3 regions of the Actinomadura sp. SCN-SB genome follow, and region 1 is predicted to be linked to each of the others. Evidence: riboswitches for the same ligand, from Rfam matches in the RefSeq annotation. Region 1 holds a riboswitch; each other region holds the start of a gene.
What was found. A riboswitch is a leader RNA that binds a small molecule or an ion and turns the genes downstream of it on or off. The one in region 1 is predicted to bind thiamine pyrophosphate.
Positions count from the first base shown of each region.

Region 2: another riboswitch for thiamine pyrophosphate. It lies ahead of ACGWYJ_RS08675 (purine-cytosine permease family protein); the one in region 1 lies ahead of thiC (phosphomethylpyrimidine synthase ThiC).
Region 3: another riboswitch for thiamine pyrophosphate. It lies ahead of thiO (glycine oxidase ThiO); the one in region 1 lies ahead of thiC (phosphomethylpyrimidine synthase ThiC).

Region 1 covers NZ_JBIMPP010000012.1:103,948-111,242, reverse strand. Annotated here, with positions in the region: gene ACGWYJ_RS10900 (PLP-dependent aminotransferase family protein) at 1-1,255, shown strand, start outside; gene ACGWYJ_RS10895 (sugar phosphate nucleotidyltransferase) at 1,258-3,756, opposite strand; gene ACGWYJ_RS10890 (CDP-alcohol phosphatidyltransferase family protein) at 3,753-4,400, opposite strand; gene ACGWYJ_RS10885 (NUDIX hydrolase) at 4,539-5,066, shown strand; TPP riboswitch at 5,126-5,239, shown strand; gene thiC (phosphomethylpyrimidine synthase ThiC) at 5,232-6,968, shown strand; gene ACGWYJ_RS10875 (RNA polymerase sigma factor) at 7,219-7,295, shown strand, end outside.
Region 2 covers NZ_JBIMPP010000010.1:1,371-8,665, reverse strand. Annotated here, with positions in the region: gene ACGWYJ_RS08705 (heavy metal translocating P-type ATPase) at 1-627, opposite strand, end outside; gene ACGWYJ_RS08700 (hypothetical protein) at 657-1,619, opposite strand; gene ACGWYJ_RS08695 (heavy-metal-associated domain-containing protein) at 1,621-1,827, opposite strand; gene ACGWYJ_RS08690 (Fpg/Nei family DNA glycosylase) at 2,146-3,009, shown strand; gene ACGWYJ_RS08685 (SSI family serine proteinase inhibitor) at 3,212-3,682, opposite strand; gene ACGWYJ_RS08680 (rhodanese-like domain-containing protein) at 3,729-4,064, shown strand; TPP riboswitch at 4,142-4,272, shown strand; gene ACGWYJ_RS08675 (purine-cytosine permease family protein) at 4,267-5,646, shown strand; gene ACGWYJ_RS08670 (PAS domain S-box protein) at 5,801-7,295, shown strand, end outside.
Region 3 covers NZ_JBIMPP010000027.1:88,217-95,511, forward strand. Annotated here, with positions in the region: gene ACGWYJ_RS19260 (deoxyribonuclease IV) at 1-43, opposite strand, end outside; gene pknB (Stk1 family PASTA domain-containing Ser/Thr kinase) at 56-1,951, opposite strand; gene ACGWYJ_RS19270 (DMT family transporter) at 2,056-3,012, opposite strand; gene ACGWYJ_RS19275 (thiazole synthase) at 3,119-3,910, opposite strand; gene thiS (sulfur carrier protein ThiS) at 3,917-4,132, opposite strand; gene thiO (glycine oxidase ThiO) at 4,129-5,253, opposite strand; TPP riboswitch at 5,246-5,359, opposite strand; gene ACGWYJ_RS19290 (NAD(P)/FAD-dependent oxidoreductase) at 5,655-6,851, shown strand; gene ACGWYJ_RS19295 (Rv2175c family DNA-binding protein) at 6,913-7,295, shown strand, end outside.

The DNA of each region.
Region 1 (7,295 bases):
GCGCCGCCACGGCATCGCCAACTCGACCGCGACCAGGGTCTACGGGGAGCTGGCCAAGCGTGGTCTCGTGGTCGGCGAGGTGGGGCGGGGGACGTTCGTCCGCGCCGCCGCCCCCGGGGCCGCCTCAGGCCCCGCCCTGGTCGAGCCGTCCACGGCCAGGGTGGATCTGGAGTTCAACTATCCGGTGGTGGACGGCCAGGCGGAGCGACTCGCCGCCGGGTTGGCCCGGTTGCTGCGGCCGGACGTCCTGGACGCGGCGCTGCGTCCCATCGGTCCCTCGGGCACTCCCGTCGCCCGCGCCGCTGCGGCAGGTTTCCTGCCGGGACGTGTCGATCCCGAACGCGTCCTGTTCTCCGGAAACGCCCGCCAGGCCATCGCTGGGGCGGTGTCCGCCCTCGTGCCCACCGGAGGCCGGCTCGCCGTGGAGGAGGTCACCTATCCGGTCGTGAAGGCGATCGCGGCGCGCCTGGGGGTCACGCTCGTGCCCGTGGCCACCGACCGGGACGGGCTCCGGCCCGAAGCGCTCGCCGAGGCCCACCGCCGTGCCCCGTTCCAGGCGGTGTACGTCCAGCCGACCCTGCACAACCCGTACGGGACGACGATGCCGCAGGGGCGCCGTGCCGCGCTCGCCGCCGTCCTGGACGACCTCGGCCTGACCGCGATCGAGGACGCGACCTGGGCGTTCCTGCACGCGGACGCGCCACCGCCCCTCGCCGCCACCGCCCCCGACCGGACGATCTTCATCGACGGCCTCTCCAAGCGCCTGTCGCCCGGACTGACCATCGGCTTCGCCGTCCCGCCCCCGCACCTGGCCGACCGGGTCGCCACGGCGCTGCGCTCGGGAGCATGGACGCCCACCGGGTACGCCCTGGAGGCGGCCACCGGCTGGCTCACCGACGGCAGCGCCGAGGCGGTCGCCCAGGCCAAGCGTGAGGACGCGCTGGCCAGGCGGCGGATCGCCGCCGCGCGGCTGCCGCGGGACGCCGTCCGCGCCGCGCCGTGCTCGTATTACTGCTGGTGGGAGCTGCCGGCTCCGTGGCGCGCCGAGACGTTCGTCGCGGCCGCGGCCCGGCACGGCATCGCGGTCACGCCGGGCGCCGCGTTCATGGTCGGACCGGGCCCGCGGGGCGACGGCCGGACGCCCGGCGCGGTGCGCATCGGCCTGGCCTCACCCCCGCCCGGCGTGCTCGCCGACGCGCTGGACACGCTCGCCCGCCTCGCCCGCTCCTCACCGGAGGACACCTGGGACGGCTGACCCTAGGAGCCGGCGCGCTCGACGACCGCGGCCCACTCCTCCAGGACCTCCTGCGCGGCGTCGTCGTCCGGCCCCTCGGCCCACAGATGGGTGACGGCCTCCGCCGGGTCGGGCAGGACGAGCACCCAGCGCCCGTCGCCCTCCGTCACCCGCACGCCGTCGGTGGTGTCGATGGCCCGGCCGCCCGCCGCCTCCACCACGTGGCGCATCACGCCGCCCTTGGCCGCCCACGCCGTCGGGACCGAGCGCCGCAGCAGGTGCGCCTCGGGGATGCGGCGGTCGATCTGCGAGAGCGTCAGCCGGGTCCTGGCGACCAGGCCGACCAGGCGCACGAACGCGGCGATCCCGTCCACGGTCGCGCTGAACTCGGGCATCAGGAAGCCGCCCCGGCCGTCGCCCGCGAACACCACGTCCGGGCGGGCGGCCGCCTTGGTGAGCACGTCCTGGGACGTGGAGGTCCACTCCACCTGCACGCCGTGGAACCGGCAGACCTGCTCGGCCACCCGGGTCGTGGTCACCGGCAGCGCGACCCGGCCGCCGCGCCGCTCGGCCGCGACCAGGTCCAGCATCACCAGCAGCGCCCGGTCGTCGCCGATCAGCTCGCCGTTCTCGTTCACCAGCGAGATCCGCTCCCCGACCGGGTCGAACCTGACCCCGAACGCGGCCCGTGAGGACGACACCAGTTCCCCCAGCCGCTGGAGGTCGCGCATCCGCTCGGCCAGCGTCTCGGTCGGGTTGGCCTCGTCCAGCCGGTTGTTGCGGGTGAGCACCTCCACCCCGACCTTGCCCAGCAGCGTCGGCAGCACCAGCGACGCCGTCCCGCCCGCGCAGTCCAGCACGATCTTCAGCCCGGCCTCGCGGACCCCGCTCATGTCGACCCGGCGCAGCAGGTCGCGGGTGTAGGTCTCGATGGTCCTGGCCGGATAGGTCAGCTCGGCGATCTCGCCGGGGAACGCCCGCCGGTACTCCTGCCGCCCGAACACCCGCTCCAGCTTGCGCTGCGCCGCCAGGGACAGGTCGGCGCCGCCGGCGTCCAGGAACATGATGTCGACGCTCTGCGAGTCGCCGGGCGTGGTGCGGATGTAGACGCCGCCGACGCAGTCCTCCCGCGCCGTCTCGAACCTGGCCATCGGCAGCGCGCACGCCTCAAGGTCCTGGACGTCGATCGCGGTGGAGGTCAGCGCGCTGATCATCGCGCGCTTGAGGGTGCGGGCGGCGCGCGAGGCGTCGCAGCCGGTCACCACGGCGGCGCCCTTGCGCAGCGTGGTGGCGTACGCGCTGGCCAGCCGGACCGCCAGCTCGGGAGTGATCTCCACGTTGATCAGCCCGGACACCCCGCGCGGCCCGAACAGGGTGCGCTGCCCCCGCGACTCCCAGATCACGCTGGTGTTGACCACCGCGCCGGCCTCGACGGTCTTGAACGGGTACACCTTGACCTGGCTGGACACGTACGCCTCGGCCTCGATCACGCACTCGTCGCCGACGATCGCGCCCTCCTCGACCCGCGCGCCGGTCATGATGTCGGTGTTCTTGCCGATCACGCAGCCGCGCAGGTTGGTGGACGGCGCGATGAACACGTTGTCGTGGACGACGGCGCGGTGCAGGAACGCGCCCTCCTTCACCACCACGTTGCTGCCCAGCACGGTGAACTCGCGCAGCTCCACCCCTGGCTCGACCTTGGCGTAGTCCCCGACGTACAGGGGGCCCTTGAGGACGGCCTCGGCGTCGACCTCGGCGCCCTCCCCCACCCACACGCCCGGTGACAGCTCGAAGCCGTGCAGGTCGACGTCGACGAGGCCGGAGAGCATGTCGGCCTGTGCCTTCATGTAGCTGGCGTGGGTGCCGACGTCCTCCCAGTAGCAGTCGGCGACGTACCCGTACAGCGGGGCGCCCTCGGCCAGCAGGCCGGGGAACACGTCGCCGGACCAGTCCACCGGCGTGCCCTCGGCGACACGGCCGAGCACCTCCGGCTCCATGACGTAGATGCCGGTGTTGACGGTGTCCGAGAACACCTGCCCCCAGGTGGGCTTCTCCAGGAACCGCCGGACGCGGCCCCGTTCGTCGACGATGATGATCCCGAACTCCAGGGGGTTGGGCACCCGCTTGAGCCCGATCGTGACCAGCGCGCCGTTCTCCTCGTGGAACCGCACCATGTCGGTGAGGTCGATGTCGGTGAGCGCGTCCCCCGAGATCACCAGGAAGCGGTCGTCGCGCAGCGCCTCCGCCGCGTTGCGCACGCTGCCCGCCGTGCCCAGCGGGACCTCCTCGGTGGCGTAGCTGAGCGCCATGCCGAGCTCCTCGCCGTCGGCGAAGTAGTTGCGGATCAGCGCCGCCAGGAACTGGACGGTCACCACCGTCTCGGTGAACCCGTGCCGCTTGAGCAGCCGCAGCACATGCTCCATGATCGGCCGGTTGACGAGGGGGAGCAGGGGCTTGGGCTGGTTGGCGGTCATCGGACGCAGCCGCGTCCCCTCCCCGCCCGCCATCACGACGGCCTTCATCTGGGGGTCTCCGCTCCCTTCTGATCGCCTGCCGGGCCGGCCTCCGCCGGGCCCGGCGGCCCGGGGGACGCGGCGCGGTCGGCCGTCCACAGCCGCCTGGTCTGCTCCCAGTAGAGGAGGGCCGCCCACCAGTACAGGACCGTCCCCCAGACCGCGAAGGACCAGCCGATCACCTTGGCGGCCGTGGCCACACCGCCGTCGTGGTCGCCCAGCAGCAGCAGCGGGAACGCGTACAGCAGGCACAGCGTGGCGGCCTTGCCGGCGAAGTGCACCGGCAGCGTCCCCGAGTAGCCGAGCCGGCGGATGATCGGGGCGATCGGGACGATCGCCACCTCCCGGCCCACCAGCACGAGCACCAGCCAGAGGGGGATGATGTCGCGGACGGTGAGCCCGATCAGCGTGGCCAGGATGTAGAGCCGGTCGGCGGCCGGGTCCAGGACCACGCCGAGCCTGCTGGTCTGGTCCAGCATCCGGGCGAGCTTGCCGTCGAGCCAGTCGGAGAGGCCGGCGAACACCAGCACGCCCAGCGCCCACCAGTCGGCCTCGATCAGCACCAGCCACAGGAACAGCGGGACGCCGAACAGCCGCGCGAAGCTCAGGACGTTCGGAACCGTCCAGATCCGGCCCGACACGTACTCGGCCAGCGGCGCGGTCCGCTGCTCGCGGCCCGGCTCCGGCGGCCCTCCGACATCAGGACTCACTGACGCGTTCGCCTCCCCTGTCCCCCAATGCCCTTGACCCTACCGTCAGGGTCCGGTGATGCCCGGGGTAGCCTGCGGTGCATGCGATGGACGTTGCACGGGGAGACCTGCGTCTATCGCAGCCCCTGGATGAACCTGTGCCTGGCCGACGTGGAACTGCCCGACGGGCGCCGGTTCGACCACCATCTGGTGCGGGTCCGCGACGCCGCCGGAGTGGTCGCGCTGGACGGCGAGGGGAGGGCGCTGCTCATCTGGCGGCACCGCTTCATCACGGGCCGGTGGGGGTGGGAGATCCCCGGCGGCCGGGTCGAGGAGGGCGAGGAGCCCGAGCACTCCGCGGCGCGTGAGCTGCTGGAGGAGACGGGCTGGCGTCCCGGCCCGCTGCGGCACCTGTTCGACGTCCCGGCCTCGCCCGGCCTGCACGACGGGGTGCACCACCTGTACGCGGCCGACGGCGCGGAGCGCGTCGGGGATCCGACCGACGTGGAGGCGGAACGGATTGAGTGGGTGCCGCTCGCCTCCGTGCCCGCGCTGGCGGCCCGTGGCGAGATCGGCTCCTCCTCCAGCCTCGCCGCGCTGCTCTACCTGCTGGGCGGGAACGGGCGGTAGGCCGCGGCGGCGTCCATGATCGGGTGTGGACGGCGGGGCGGCCGCCGGGTTACGGTCGAGACGAAGATCGCGGGGGCCCGGCGAACCGGGCTGAGATAGCGGCTGAGACGGCCGCTGACCGCTGGAACCTGACCGGGTAATGCCGGCGTAGGGAGAGATCCAGTGATGACCGAGCACGGCTCTGTTCAGCACGCCCGAAAGACGTACCTTCCCGGCTCGCGGGACGATCTGCGGGTGCCCATGCGGGAGGTGCCGCTGAGCAACGGGGGCGCGGTGGTGCTGTACGACACCTCCGGCCCGTACACCGACCCCTCGTACGAGGCCGACGTGCGGCGCGGGCTGCCGCCGCTGCGTGAGGCGTGGATCGCCGAGCGCGGCGACACCGCCGAGTACGAGGGCCGGGCCGTCCGTCCCGAGGACGACGGCAGGCGATCGGGTGACCCGTTGCGGAACGAGGCGAGGTTCCGTGAACGCAGACCGCGCAAGGCGACCGGCGGCGCGGTGACGCAGCGCGCCTACGCGATGCGCGGCGAGATCACCCCGGAGATGGAGTTCGCGGCGCTGCGCGAGGGCGTCGAGCCGGAGTTCGTGCGGTCCGAGCTGGCCGCGGGCCGGGCGGTGCTGCCCGCCAACGTCAACCACCCCGAGATCGAGCCGATGGTGATCGGCCGGAACTTCCTGGTGAAGGTGAACGCCAACATCGGCAACTCGGCGGTGGCGTCCTCCATCGAGGACGAGGTGGAGAAGCTGACCTGGGCGATACGGTGGGGCGCCGACACGGTCATGGACCTGTCCACCGGCCGTGACATCCACACCACCCGCGAGTGGATCCTGCGCAACTCGCCGGTGCCGGTCGGCACCGTCCCGCTGTACCAGGCGGTGGAGAAGGTCGGCGGCGACCCGGCCGAGCTGACCTACGAGGTGTTCCGGGACACCGTGATCGAGCAGGCCGAGCAGGGCGTGGACTACATGACCGTGCACGCGGGCGTGCTGCTGCGGTACATCCCGCTGACCGCGCGGCGCAAGACCGGGATCGTGTCCCGGGGCGGTTCGATCATGGCGGCCTGGTGCCTGGCCCACCACCGCGAGAACTTCCTCTACACCCATTTCCGGGAGCTGTGCGAGATCTTCGCCGCCTACGACATCACCTGGTCGCTGGGCGACGGGCTGCGCCCCGGCTCCATCGCCGACGCCAACGACGAGGCGCAGTTCGCCGAGCTGCGCACGCAGGGCGAGCTCACCGCGATCGCGGCGGAGTTCGGCACCCAGGTCATGAACGAGGGCCCGGGCCACGTCCCGATGCACAAGATCAAGGAGAACGTGGACCTGCAACAGGAGCTGTGCGGCGGCGCGCCGTTCTACACCCTCGGCCCGCTCACCACCGACATCGCGCCCGGGTACGACCACATCACCTCGGCGATCGGCGCCGCGATGATCGGCTGGCACGGCACCGCGATGCTCTGCTACGTCACGCCCAAGGAGCATCTGGGGCTGCCGGACCGGGAGGACGTCAAGGCCGGCATGATCGCATACAAGATCGCCGCGCATGCCGCCGACGTGGCCAAGGGGCATCCGGGCGCTCAGGCGTGGGACGACGCGCTGTCGGACGCCCGGTTCGAGTTCCGCTGGGAGGACCAGTTCAACCTGGCGCTGGACCCGGAGACGGCCCGCTCGTTCCATGACGAGACGCTGCCGGCCGAGCCCGCCAAGACCGCGCACTTCTGCTCGATGTGCGGCCCGCACTTCTGCGCCATGAAGATCACGCAGGATGTGCGCGCGTACGCGGCGGCGCGCGACCTGGACGAGCGCGAGGCGCTGGAGGAAGGGATGCGGGCGAAGGCCGCCGAGTTCACCGCGTCCGGCGGGCGGATCTACCTGCCGGTGACGTCCGCGGACTCCTGAGCCGTCACCGGGCCGCCGCCACGCCTCCGCGAGGGGACGTGGCGGCGGCCCGGGAACGTGGCCGGGTTCGGCCCGCGCCGCCCGTACCGCCACCCATCGTCCTGCCGGAACGACGCACCGTGACCATCGGCTTCCATGTCGATCTCTTCTGCCCGGGACGGCTACGCGAACGCCCCAGATCCGGGAGAGTATGAAGCGGCGCCGCCCGACGCGGCGCGCGAACCTTCGGTCTGGACGGGTGGTGGTACCGGTGGACTCGCCAGGACCCGCGGTCGCCCGCGACGAGGAGCTGCGGGCCCGGCTCGCCGCGGGCGACGAGGAGGCGCT
Region 2 (7,295 bases), on a different contig from region 1:
GGTCTCCAGGTAGATGTTCATCGACCCGTCGGTGCGGGTCACCGAGAACTCGAACTCGTGCTTCATCCCCGGCTCGCCCGCCATGCCCCAGAACAACGCCCACAGCGACCAGCCGAACGCCGCCAGCGTGCCCAGGGACACGAGCGTGTCCATGGTCGCGGCGCCGTGCCGCAGGTTCGTCCAGGCGGCCTTGTGGAACGGCCACCCCGCGTACACCACCACCGGCGCCGCCAGGGTCAGCGACAGCCACTGCCAGTTGTCGAACTGCCAGGCCGGCACCATCGCCATCGCGACCACCGGGACCGACAGCACGATCGCCGTCACCAGCCGCTGCCGCAGTGGGCGCAGGCCGTCGTCCTCCTCCGCGGAGGCGTCCTCGGATCCGGCGGCGGTTGTGGGCGGGGGTGGCGGCTCGGCCGTGTACCCGGCCTTCTCCACCTGCGCGATCAGATCGTCCACGGTCACGCCGTCGGGGTAGTCGACCCTGGCCTTCTCCGTGGCGTAGTTGACGGTGGCGGTCACGCCCTCGATCTTGTTCAGCCGCTTCTCGACGCGGGCGGCGCACGAGGCGCACGTCATGCCGCCGATCGTCAGCTCGACCCGGCCGGGGGTCACTTCCGTGCTCATCTCTGCCCCTCCCTTTCGTCGGATCAGCGCTAGTCGGCGTGCCGGTGGTCGCCACCACCATGGTCGTCCTGCGCCGGGACCGCCTGCCCCGCACCGGCGGTGGCGGTGAACTCCGCGGTCCGGACCTTCCCCTGGTGCTGGAAGTCCAGGTAGAGCCGGTACGTCCCGGTGCTGGGCACCTCGGCGTAGAAGGTGATGGACGGACCGGGCTCGGTCCTGCCGTCGCCCGGCTCGCCGTCCGGGTGGACGTGCAGGTAGGCGAGATCGCGGTCGCGCAGGGCCACGAGGTGACCGTACGCCTCCAGGTACGGCTCCAGGTCGGTGACCGGGCGGCCGTCCTTGCTCACGGTCAGGGTGATCTTGCTCGATCGTCCCGGGACCAGCGCCCCGTCCAGCCGGACCTCGTACCCGTCCACCTCGGCGACCTGCGCGGGCGCCGGGAGCGGCGTGGGCTCGTAGTCGCCCGGGGCGGTGATGTCGGTGCCCAGGGTGAGCTGCTTGGGCGCGCCCTCGGGCTGGACGTCGGTGAAGAACCGGTAGGCCCCGGGGTCGGGCAGCGTGAGCGGGATCGTCCAGACGCCGCCGCCGGCCTCCGTGGGGTGGAGGTGCTGGAAGCCCGACAGATCACGGCGGGCGATGATCAGATGGAGCTTCTTGCCGTGGAGGGGCGTGTAGCGGGTGACGGGCTTGCCGTCGGGGCCGTTCACGGTGAAGCGGAAGTCGGTGCGCTTGCCCGCCGGGATCGTGGTGGTCCCAGGGTTGAGGGTGTAGCCGTCCTGGGACACCTGGAGACCTCCGGGTAGGGGGGTAGGGGTATTGCCGCCGCCATGTGAGGAGCCTCCGCGACCGTGCCCGCCCTCTCCGTGCCCGGCGGTCCGGGACGCGCCGGGGTCGGCGCCCACGGGGCCGGTCAGCGCGCCGACCCCGAGGGCGCCTCCGAAGACGGCGGCCAGGCCCAGGGCGTAGGCACCCAGCTTGGTCGCTACGTTCATGTCATGCCTTCAACTCGTATCCGGCCTCCTCGACGGCCTCCCGGACCTGGGCGTCGTCGAGGGGGGAGTCACTGGTCACGGTCACTCGCCCGGAGTCCAGGTCGACGGCCACGGCGTGCACGCCGGTGATCTGCCCGACCTCTTCCCGGACCGCGTTCACGCAGTGCGAGCAGGTCATTCCGGTCACGGTGTAGGTGGCGGTGGTCATGCGGCGCTCCCTCTACGGTCGGCTTATTACCCCTGGGGGGTATTTCATGGTCCTCATGCTGCCACAGCGTTCATGGGACTGCAACCCCTACCCCCCAGGGGTGATTTCGCGATCCCGCTCACACTCCGGCGGCCCGCGAAGTTATCCACACCCCGAACACCCGGGCGACGACCCGAGGGCGGGGAATTTTGTCCGAGTTTGCAGGGCTCTATCCTGCGAAAGCATCGAACACCCGGGCCCCCGCCCGTCCATCCACAAATTTGTCCACAGGCTTCCACAGGGCTGTGGACACCCTCCGCCGTCACCGATACTGAAACCATGCCTGAACTACCCGAGGTCGAGGCCCTGGCCGGCTTCCTGCGCGAACGCGCGACCGGTCATGCCGTCGCCCGCGTCGATGTTCTCGCCATCTCGGCGCTGAAGACCTACGACCCGCCGGTCTCAGCGCTGGGCGGGCTGACCGTGACCGGGGTCACCAGGCACGGCAAGTTCCTCGACCTCGACATCGACGGGCTCCACCTGGTCGTCCACCTGGCCCGCGCGGGCTGGCTGCGCTGGCGCGAGGAACTGCCCACCAGACCCGTGCGCCCCGGCGGCAAGAACCCGCTGGCCCTGCGCGTCCACCTCGACGACGGCTCGGGCTTCGACCTGACCGAGGCCGGGACCAAGAAGGGCCTGGCGGTGTACGTCGTCCGCGACCCCCAGGAGGTCCCCGGCGTGGCCTCGCTGGGCCCCGACCCCCTGGACGAGACGTTCACCGCCGACACGCTGCGCGACATCGTCCAGGGCAAGCGCACCCAGATCAAGGGCCTTCTCCGCGACCAGAAGATCATCGCGGGCATCGGCAACGCCTACTCCGACGAGGTCCTGCACGCGGCGAGGATGTCCCCCTTCAAGATCGCCTCGTCCCTGACCGACGAGGACGTCGAGACCCTGCACCGGGCCATCGTCGAGACCCTCGGCGACGCCGTCGAACGCTCCCGCGGCCTGGCCGCCCAGGATCTCAAGGGCGAGAAGAAGACCGGCCTCCGCGTCCACGCCCGCACCGGCCAGAAGTGCCCGGTCTGCGGCGACACGATCCGCGAGGTCTCGTTCGCCGACTCCTCCCTCCAGTACTGCCCCACCTGCCAGACCGGCGGCAAACCCCTGGCCGACCGCCGCCTCTCCCGCCTCCTCAAGTGACACAGGGCGCGGCCGAGCAGACCCCCACGCGACGACCAGAACCGGGTTCACGTCCGCGCCGGCACACAGGCCCAACGCGCCTTCAAGATCGAGTTCACCCTGCGCGGCGTCGCGACCCTTGGAGGGCGGGTGGTGTGGATCGACGCTTCAGGGACACGCGAAGGGTCCGCGCTGGGGCGGACACCCCCGGGCTGGTGTGTGGTCAGCGGACCTTGGGGACGTCGCCGAAGAGGGGGGCGACCTTGCTCCAGCGGTTGAGCTCGCAGCCGTCGCCGCGGGTGAACCTGGCGTTGACGGGCTGGTCGCGCCACGTGCCCTTGACCGTCGCCACCTCGGGGCCACCGTAGATCTTGGTGCAGATCTGGTCGGCCGGTATGGGTTTGAACGGGTCCTGGGTGGCGGCGAGCTTGGCGCACGCCTGCTCGGCCTTGGGATGGTCGCCGCCCACGGGGTCGCAGCGCAGCGTCCAGGTCTTGGCCGGTGCCTGCGGGGACGCCTTGACCTGGATGGTCAGCGTGTCGCCCTGGGCGGACGGGCTGACGGACGAGGTGGCGGGAGAACGGTCGGCGGGGTCGTTGGCGGGTTGGTTGGATGCCTGTTCGGAGCCGCAGCCGGCCGATGCCAGGATCATGGCCAGGCCGGGCGCGGTGAAAAGGAGCGTCCGATACCGCATGCGTGATTCGACGTGACAGGGGTCCACACGGTTCCATGGAGGTGTGATGAATTTCGGGGACGATGTCCCGGCGGTGGACGCACAGGACGTTCCGCAGGACGCGTACCTGCTGGATGTGCGTGAACAGGACGAGTGGGACGCGGGTCACGCGCCCCAGGCCGTGCACATCCCGATGGGGCGGCTGCGCGATCGCGCCGCCGAGGTCCCGCGTGACCAGGAGATCTACGTGATCTGCCGGTCGGGGGCGCGCTCGGCCCAGGTGACGGTCGCGCTGAACCAGGCGGGCTGGCTGGCGAGGAACGTGGACGGCGGCATGAAGCGGTGGGCCGAGGTGGGCCGGCCGATGGAGACCGACACCGGCGCCCCGCCCTACGTCGCCTGACCTCCTCGCTCCGTGGTGACGGCCACCGCGCGGGTCGGTGGTGGTTTTGTGCGCGTTGCATAGGTACGATCCCTTCGACCGATTTTCGCGGGAGCTCGGGCCAACCGGGCTGAGAGGGCGGCCGGAGCCGATGACGGCTCGCATGGCGCCGCCGACCGCCTGAACCTGTCCGGGTAATGCCGGCGTAGGGAGCGTGTCTCCGGTGTCCGACACGAGCGTCACCGTCGAACGACGTCCGCGCGACGAGGTCCCCTTCACCCTTGAGGAGCCGGCGCCGCGGGCGCTGGGATTCTGGGACCAGGGCGCGTTCTGGGCCAACCTGGGCGTGAGCCTCTTCGCGTTCTCCGGCGCGTACACCGTGCTGGCACCGGACGAGAACGGCCGTCCCACCCTGTCGATCGCCGCGGGGATCGTCGCGATGGTCGTCGGTACGGCGCTGGGCGGGCTCATGCTGGGCCTGGCGGCGGCGCCGGGCGCGCGGACGGGACAGCCCGCGATGGTGCTGCTGCGCGGGCTCTTCGGGGCCCGGCTCTCGTACCTGCCGACCGTGCTGAACATCGCGCAGCTGATCGGCTGGGGCACCTTCGAGCTGATCGTGATCGCGGACGCGGCCCGCACGCTGTGGGACGGGGTGCCGCGCTGGGGCTATGTGATCGCGGCCGGGCTCCTCACGACCGCGCTGACGATCTGGCCGCTGGGCTCGGTACGCCTGCTGCGCCGCTATGTCACCGCCGCCGTGATGATCGCGCTGGTGTACTTCTACGTCCAGCTTCTGCGCGAGCCGCTGCCGGACCTGACCGAGGGGTCGTGGGGCGGGTTCTGGATCGGCGCGGACGCGGCGCTGGCGGTGTCGATCTCCTGGGTCCCGCTGGCGGCCGACTACACCCGGCACGCCCGTTCGGCGCGGGGCGCGTTCGGCGCCGCCGCGGTGGGCTACTCGGCCACGCAGATCTTCGCGTACGTGCTGGGCCTGCTGGCGCTGGCCCTGGTGGCGGGCGACTCGTCGAAGGTGTTCGACCCGTTCCTCGGCGTCGCGCTGGGCACGCTGTTCTTCGCCGTGTTCGTGCTGCGCGAGGCCGACCAGTCGTTCGCCAACGTGTACTCCACCGCGGTGTCCATCCAGAACCTCGTCCCGCGCGCCGACCGCAGAGTGCTGACGATCGCGCTCGGCGCGGTGATCACCGGTCTCGCGCTGCTGCTGGACATCGGGGACTACGCGGCGTTCCTGTCCCTCATCGGCTCGGTGTTCGTGCCGATGCTGGGCGTGCTGGCCGCCGACTTCTTCCTGGGCAGGGGACGTCTCCGCGCCGCGCTGGGCAAGGCCCCCGTGGACGAGCTCGGCTGGAACATGGAGCGCGACGCCCCGTCCCGCTGGGGCATGATCGCGGCCTGGGCGGCCGGGTTCGTCGTCTACCAGCTGATCTACCCGGGCGGGGTGAGCTGGTGGGCGAGCTTCTGGCAGGACGTCCAGGGCGCGATCGGGTTCACGCCGCAGTCCTGGATGAGCGCGTCGCTGCTGTCGTTCCTGGTCGCCGGTCTCGCCGCGCTCGCCGCCGGACGGGTCGCCCGCGGCCGCGGGTGAATCCTTCGCCTTCCGATAAGCGCGCAGGTGGGCGGCGGCGATGTCACTTCCGTCTGTTACCGGGCTGACGTGGCGTTTTTCCGTAGACCAGGGACCAAGAGCAAGAACTTTTCACCGGCGGTTACCCGGCGGCGCGCAGGGTCGCGATGGCACGATGACAGGCGTGCAGTCCGTTCACGACCCCATCGCCCGCGCCGTCATCGAGTGCGCGGCCGACGCGATCGTGGCGGTGGACGAGCGGTCCCGGGTGACCGTCTGGAACCCGGCGGCCGAGCGGATGTTCGGCTGGACGGCGCAGGAGGTCCTGGGGCGCCGGTCGCCGATCGTCCCGGACGAGCTGATGGCCGAGCACAACGCCGTCCAGGAGCGGCTGCTGACCCGCCGCGAGGGCGACGGCGGGCAGATCTCCATCGCCACCCGCCGCTTCCACCGGGACGGGCGGCTGATCGACGTCCTGATCGACACCAGCCTGCTGAAGGACCGGGACGGCGGCCTGCTGGGCTGGGTCGGCGTCTACCACCCGGTGGAGGACGACGAGGCCGCCCAGCACCACACCGCCGAGCGGGCCCGGCTGGTGCGCCGCCTCAACGACATCGTCGCCGACCTCAACGCCGAGCTCGACCTCGGCACGGTGCTGGACCGGATCACCGGCGCGCTGATCGAGCTGACCGGCGCCGACGCGGGTGGCTTCGTCCGGATCGAGGGCGACCGGCTGCGTCTGGTCAGCATGTCGGGGCTGCCGGAACGGATGCGCGGCACCACCGCCGACCTGCGTTCCAGCCTCGTCGGCGAGCTGCTGCGGTCGGGCCGGACGGTCCGGCTGGCCACCGGTGAGCAGCGGCTGGGCGACCTGATCTGGTCGGAGCTGGAGGGGCTGCACACGGTCGCGCTCGGCCTGTCGTTCCTGCAGAACAAGCCGTACGGGGCGCTGTACGCGCTGTTCTCCGGGCGCAAAGTGGGGCACACCGAGCTGGAACTGCTGGAGCTGCTGGCCGGGCACGCCGGGGTGGCGGTCGGCAACGCCGTCGCGTACGCCGAGGTGGTGCGGCAGCGCGCGCACGAGCGCGCCGTGATCGACTCCAGCGCGGACGGGATCGCGGTGCTCGACCGCGACGGGCTGGTCCGCCAGTGGAACCCGGCCGCGCACGCGCTCACCGGCATCCCGCCCGAGGAGGCGGTCGGCCGGCGGCTGCCGTTCGAGCTGCCCAAGATCGGGGAGATGCTGACGCTGCCGCTGGAGTCGGGCGTGTGGCTGAACGTGCTCGCCGCGGAGATCGAGGAGACCGGCGAGCTGGTGGTCGACTTCCGCGACGTCACCGAGGCCAAGGCGCTGGAGGAGGCCAAGGACCTCTTCCTCGCCACCACCAGCCACGAGCTGCGCACCCCCGTCACGGTCGTCCAGGGGTACGCCAGCACGCTCACCCATCGGTGGGACGAGCTGGCCGACGCCGACCGGCGGGCGGCGGTCGCCACCATCGCCGACCGCGCCCAGTCCCTCGGCCGCCTGGTGGAGCACCTGCTGCGCGGCGCCCGCGCGGGAGCCGACGAGCTGGCGGTGACGATCGAGACGTTCGACCTGGCCAAGGTGCTGGAGGGCGTGGTGGCCGGGTTCCGCTCGCTGTCGGACCTGCACCGGGTCGAGCTGGAGA
Region 3 (7,295 bases), on a different contig from region 1:
CCACGGGCACGTGGCCCCCGATGGGGCTCTTCGGTGAGGTCATAGCGGGTTCAGCCTATGCCCAGATGGTGACCTCCGAGCCCCGGGGCGCGTTGCCGCCCGAGGGGGTCTGCGCGACCACCGTGTCGCGGACGCGGCTGCCGACCCGGACCTTGAAACCGGACGCGCGGAGGGCCTTGCGGGCGTCCTCGATCCGCTGGCCCCGGACGTCGGGCACGGGGATCTGCTCGCCGTCCGCGCGTTCGCCGTCGTCACAGAAGAACCTGCCGATGAAGCAGTCGCGTTCCTTGACCACGATGCGGACCCGGTCGCCGCGCGAGACGCCGGTGCCGGGGCCGGGACTCTGCTCGATGACCGTACCGGGCGGGCCGGGGCCCTTCCGGCGGCGGTCGACGTCGACGTCCAGGCCCATGGAGCGCAACTGGTTCGCGGCCTCGTCGCCGTTGCGGCCCACGAGCGAGGGCATCTCCATGCCTCGGCTGACCACGATGTCCACCGGCTCGTCGGGGGACTGCTTCTGCCCGGCGGGCGGCTTCGTGCGGATGACGTGGTCGCGGTCGTGGCTCTGGGACGTGGTCGCGGTCACCTTGCCCGGCGTGAAGCCCCGGTCCCGGAGGATCTTCCTGGCCTCGTCCACGGGCTTGCCGGTCACGTCCGGCACCTCCCTGGGGACGCGGCCCTTGGACGGGAAGAGGGTGACCAGGGAGCCGTCGGTGAGGCGGCTGCCGGGACCCGGCTCGGACCGCGCGACCTCGCCCTTCTTGACCTTGTCGCTGTACACGGCGTCGCCGATCCGGACGGTCATGCCGCCGTCCTCCAGCTTCGCCCGCGCGTCCGCCACGGGCATCCCGATGATGGTGTCGGGGACGTGGTCGTACTGGCCCGAGGTCTGGTACCAGACCGCCCAGCCCAGGATGACCGCCGCCACCGCGCCGATCGCGATCAGCACGTAGCGGCCGGTCAGGACGCTGATGGCGAGGTCGCCCGGGGAACGGGGCGGCGGCACCGGCGCGGGCGCGGTGCGCGCGTCGAAGACCCTGGTGGAGCCGTCGGCCGCCGGGCGGGGCTGCGCGGCGGGCATGCCCACCCGCCGGTCGATGTCGCGGGGGAGGCCCGCGTGCACCTGGGCCACCTCGCCCAGGAAGACGTTCGCGTCCTGCGGGCGCTCCTGGGGCTGGCGTGCGGTGGCGCGCAGCACCAGGGCGTCCAGGGGGTGCGGCAGCCCCGGCACCAGGGTGGACGGGGCGGGGATCGGGTCGTTGACGTGCTTGTACGCGACCGCGAGCGGGGTGTCGCCCTGATGCGGGAGCGTGCCGGTGAGCAGCTCGAACAGCATGACGCCCGCGGCGTACACGTCGGAGCGCACGTCGGCGTGGCCGGACAGGACCTGCTCGGGCGCGAGATAGCCGACCGTGCCGATGATCACGCCGGTCTTGGTCATCCCGGACGCGGTCTCGGCCCGCGCGAGCCCGAAGTCGGCGACCTTGGCCTGGCCGTCCTCGGTGAGCAGCACGTTCTCCGGCTTGACGTCGCGGTGCACGAGGCCGGCGCGGTGCGCGGCGCCCAGCGCGGCCAGCACCGGCTGCATGATCTCCAGGGCGGCGCGCGGGCCCAGCCGGCCGCGTTCGGTGAGCAGGTCGCGCAGCGTGCGGCCGCGGACGTACTCCATCACCAGGTAGACGTGCTCGCCGTCGGCGCCCTGGTCGTAGACCGCGACCACGTTAGGGTTGGAGAGCGCGGCGGCGGCCTTGGCCTCGCCGATGAACCGGCGGACGAAGTCCTCGTCGGTGGCCAGCGCGGCGTGCATCACCTTGATCGCCACCGTGCGGTCGAGGCGCATGTCGCGGCCCATGTAGACGGTGGCCATCCCGCCACGGGCGACGCGGGATTCGATGCGGTACCGCCCGTCGAGCACCTGCCCGACGAGGGGGTCAGCGACCGTAGCGTCCATCAGAGCGAGTGTAAGGGCCTTCCCGAACGGAACCCATCAGCCCGCAGGACTACCGACGGGCCGATCCTCGGCGGCGGGGCCGGGCCTTCGCAGGCCGCCGGCGCCTAGCGTACCGCCTTGCCGCCCGCCGGGACGGGCGCGGGAGCGGGCTCCGCCACCCCGCGAGGGCGCGGGTTCCGGCGCGCCACGGCAACGCCGCCCAGGCACAGGAGGCCGCCGGCGAGCGTCAGCCATTCCGGTACCTCGCCGAGCGTCGCCCACGACATCACCACGACCAGGGCAGGGGCGGCGTAGGTGGTGGCGCCCATCTTGCCCGCCGAGGTGCGGGCCAGCGCGTACGCCCAGGTGGTGAACGCCAGCGCGGTCGGGAAGACGCCCAGGTAGATCATGTTGAGGGTCGCGGAGGCCGAGGCGTCGCCGACCTCGCTTGCCAGCCGGCCCGCGAACGGCAGGCACGCCACCGCGCCGATCAGGCAGCCGTACGTGGTGACCTGAAGCGCCGACGCCCGCCGCAGCGCCGGCTTCTGACTGACGACGCCCGCCGCGTACGTCACGGCCGCGACCAGGCAGAGCAGCACGCCCAGCAGCGAGGCGTGGCCCTCGTCCGACATCGAGTACCCGACCACCACGGCACCGGCGAACGACACCGCCATCCCCGCCATCAGCCGGGGCGGGAAGCCCTCCTTGAGCAGCCAGCCGCCCAGCAGCGCGATGAGCAGCGGGCCGATGTTCACCACCATCGCGGCGGTGCCCGCGTCGACCTGCTGCTCGCCCCAGTTCAGCGCGACGTTGTACAGGCCGAACCACAGCACTCCGGACGCGGCGATCCCGGGCCAGGCCGCGCGGGGAGGCAGGCCCTCACGGCGGATCAGGCAGATCACGCCGAGGGTGACGGCCCCGGCCAGCAGCCGTCCCAGCGCCAGCGCACCCGGCGAGTAGTCCTCGCCGGCGCTGCGGATGGACACGAAGGCGGAGGCCCAGAACACGACCGTGACGGTCGCGGCGGCCAGCGCCAGACGGTTCACCCTCGGCGCGGTTCCGCCGCTTTCGCCCTGAATCATGTGCCGTACCCTGGATCGGAGGTTCGAGGGACGGCGACCAGTCTCGCCCCGCCGATCTTTCAGGTCCAGCGATTATTGCTACAGGGAACGCTTTAGTGTTCCTTCACTATGGTGTGGCGAGGCCCTCCCAGGGCGACGACGCCTGGGCGTACCGGCGCATGGGAATCCGCCCCGCCAGGCGGGCCAGCCGACCCGCCTCCACCGCGTGGCGCATCGCCGCGGCCATCCGCTCCGGCGACTGCGCCCGGGTGACCGCCGTCGCGAGCAGAACGGCGTCGCAGCCCAGCTCCATCGCCAGCGCGGCATCGCTGGCGGTCCCCAGACCCGCGTCCAGGATCACCGGGACGCCCGCGTCCTCCACGATCAGCTCGATGTTGTGCGGGTTGCGGATGCCCAGGCCCGACCCGATCGGGGAGCCCAGCGGCATCACCGCCGCGCAGCCCGCCTGCTCCAGGCGGCGCGCCAGCACAGGATCGTCGTTGGTGTACGGGAGGACCACGAACCCGTCGGCCACCAACTGCTCGGCCGCCTCCACCAGCTCGATCGGATCCGGCAGCAGCGTGCGCTCGTCCGCGATGACCTCCAGCTTCACCCAGTTGGTGCCCAGCGCCTCACGGGCCAGCTTCGCGGTGAGCACCGCCTCGCCCGCCGTGAAACACCCGGCGGTGTTCGGCAGCACCCGGATCCCGCACTCGTTCAGCACGTCCAGGACCGAACCGCGGGCGGAGGGATCGACCCGCCGCATCGCGACGGTGGTGAGGGCGGTGCCGGACGCGACCAGGGCCGAGCGCAGCACGCTCATGCTCGGCGCGCCCCCCGTCCCCATGATCAACCGCGAGGGGATCTCCTCGCCCGCGATGACCAGCGGCTCGACATCATGGCCTGTGTCCTGCTTCACGGGGGTTCAGCCTCCCTGTACGGCGGTCAGCACCTCAAGCCGATCCGCCTCCTGCAACGTCGTGGCGGCCCAGTCCGCACGACGCACGACCTCGCCGTTCAACGCCGCCGCCACCCCGGCCGTCTCCGGACCCGACCGGCCGGTCGCGCCGCTGACCGCGTCCGCCACGCTGGTGCCCTCGGGGAGCTCGCGCCGCTCCCCGTTCACGATCACGTTGATCACGCTGTCCCATCCTTGGGTCGCTCGGGGACGAAGGGACGGCCCACCTCGGGCACCGTGCCGTCCAGCAACACCTCGGTGAGGATGTCGGCGCTGACCGGGGTGAGCAGGATTCCGTTGCGATAATGGCCCGTTCCCACGACGAGACCGGGCAGGGCCGTGGGCCCCATCAGCGGGGCGTTGTCGGGAGAGCCGGGACGCAACCCGGCCGACACCTCGGCGAACTCCAGCTCCGTGATGCCGGGGAGCAACTCGCGCGCGTCCCGCAGCAACTCCCACAGGCCGCCCGCGGTCACCCGGGTGTCGAAACCCATCTCCTCCTGGGTGGCACCGACCACGATCTCCCCGTCCGCCCTGGGCACCAGATAGATCGAGGACCCCTTCACCAGCCCGCGCGTAGACCGCCGCAAGAACGGAACGGCCGTACGGAGCCGGATCACCTGCCCCTTCACCGGACGCACCGGAGGCAGCACCTCCTCAGGCACCCCCTCCAAGCCCCCCGACCAGGCACCGGCGGCCAGCAGCACCCGCTCCGCCCGGACCTCGCCACCGCCCTCCAGCCGCACCCCCACCGCGACGTCCCTCTCGACGATCACACCGGTGGCGCGCCGCCGCACCATCCGCACACCACGCTTCTCCGCCGCCGCCAGCAGCGCCGGAGCCAGCCGCCGAGGATCGACCGAACCGTCCTCGGAAGCCAGCAGGCCACCGCGCACACCAGGCGCCAGCATCGGCTCCAGCTTGCGGCACTCGCGCCCCGTCAACGCCTCGGTGGGAATCCCCCACCTCTCCTGGAGCCGCCGCACCTCGTCCAGATAACGCAGATCGTCCGCGTCGAACGCGACCTCAAGGATGCCGTCGGCGCGGTAACCCGTACCGAGCCCCGTCTCCTCCTCAAGCTCCGCGACGAACGCCCCATACCGGTCACGGGACGCCAGCCCTAACGCGAGCAGCCGCTCCTCCCCGTACGCGACCTCGCTCACCGGAGTCAACATCCCCGCCGCCACGGCCGACGCGCCACTGCCCGGCTCCGGATCCACCAGCGTCACCACGGCCCCCCGCGCCGCCGCGCGCCACGCGGTGGCCAGGCCGATCACACCCGCCCCGATGATCGCGATCTCCATGTCGCCACGCTCCCTTCGCCGGCATGATCCGGATCAGGTTCTGCGGTCGGCGGCCCATCCCAGCCGCCCTCTCAGCCCGGTCGAACCGGACTCCCGCGCGGTTTTAGTCTATTGCAAGCGAGAGCTGCGCTCCTCGCCTGGCGGCTCGTCGCGCTGTGCTTTTTTGGCGGTGCCTGCGGCGTCGGGCGCTGGGCGCCCTCCTTCTCCGGCACCGCGTGCGATCGCTGCATCGCTCCGACTCGCCCAGGGGCTCGCTGCGCGATCAGGGTCTCGCTGGCGCTCGCCCCTGCCTTCGGTCGCGATCGCGGCGCTTGGGCGCCGTTCGGGGCTGGGGTTGGCTGGCTGGGGTGGTTGGGTGGTCGTTCGGGGTTGGGGGGTCGGGGCAGGGCACAATGAGCGCTGTGACGATCATTGTGGTGGGTGGCGGTCTGGCGGGGGTGCGGGCCGTTGAGAGCCTGCGGGGCAAGGGATTTCAGGGTGAGCTGACGTTGGTGTCGGCCGAGGAGCATCGGCCTTACGATCGGCCGCCGCTGTCCAAGGCCGTTCTGATGGGGGAGACCGACGACACCACGGTGGACGCCGATTGGGACTCGCTTGGGGTCCGGCTGCTTCTCGGTGAGAGCGCGACCGGTCTGCGGCCGGGGACGGCACGTGGCGGGACGCTGGCCACGACGGCGGGTGAGATGGCGTTCGACGGTCTGGTCATCGCCACCGGGGCGGAGCCGATCAGGCTGCCAGGGGACGGCGAGCAGCATGTACTGCGGACCATCGAGGACGCCCGCGTGATCCGCGACCGGCTGACGGAGGGGGCGCGGGTCGTCATCGTCGGGGCCGGGTGGATCGGGGCGGAGGTCGCCACGGCCGCGGCCAAGAAGGGTTGCGCCGTGACGGTGGTGGAGGCGGCGGACACGCCGCTGGCCAACGCGATCGGTCCGGAGGTCGGCGCGCTCACCGTTCCCTGGTACGCGGAGGCGGGGGTGGAGCTGCGTACGGGTGTCAAGGTGGCCGAGGTGGAGGACGGCGGGCTCGCTCTGGCCGGTGGCGGCCGGATCGAGGCCGACCTGGTGCTGGTGGGCGTTGGTGTGCGGCCCCGCCTGGAGTGGCTGGACGGTTCGGGGCTGCTGGTCGAACGCGGGATCGTCACCGACGAGGCGTTCAGGACGAGCGTGGGGACCGATGTGCGTTCCGACATCGTGGCGGTGGGCGACTGCGCCGAATGGTGGTCGCGGCGGTATGGGCGGCGCCTGCTCGTCGAGCACTGGGACACCGCGCTCAACGCCCCGTCCGTCGCCGCGGCGACGCTCCTTGGCGAGGACGCGGCGTATGACGCCGTCCCGTACTTCTGGTCGGAGCAGTTCGGGCGGATGGTGCAGTACTCGGGGCACCACCCCGGGTCCGAGCGGCTCGTCCACCGGGGGGACCCGTCCGAGGGCAAGTGGGCCGTGTGCTGGCTGACCGGTGACCGGCTGGACGCCGTCCTGACCGTGGACAAGCCCCGCGACCTCGTCCAGGCACGGCGCATCATCGCCGCAGGTACGCCCGTGGATCCCGACGCGGTGGCCGATCCGGGCGCGCAGCTCAGGCAGGCGGTGCGCTGACCGGTCCGCAAGGCCGGATCCGGCGGGTTTGAGCGAAGCGGGCGCGTGGTAGCAAGGGGGCGTGACGCAACTGCACGCAACCGTGGAAAGCGCTCTCGACCCCCAGACCGACGCCCTCGCCGGCGAGTGGATCTCCCTCCCCGAGGCGACCGAGCGGCTCGGTATCAAGCCCGGCCGGATCAAGCAACTGCTCAGCGAGCGCAAGCTGCTGGCGGTCCGGCGCGGAGGAAAGCCGATGGTGCCCGCCGCCTTCATCAAGGACGGCCAGGTCATCAAGGGGCTCTCCGGCACGCTGACGCTGCTGTCGGACGCGGGCTACGACGATGTGGAGACGCTGCGGTGGCTGTTCACCGCGGACGACACCCCCCCCGGAACCCCCGTCCAGGCGCTCAGCGAGAACCGGGGCACCGAGGTCCGCCGGCGCGCCCAGGCGCTCGCCTTCTG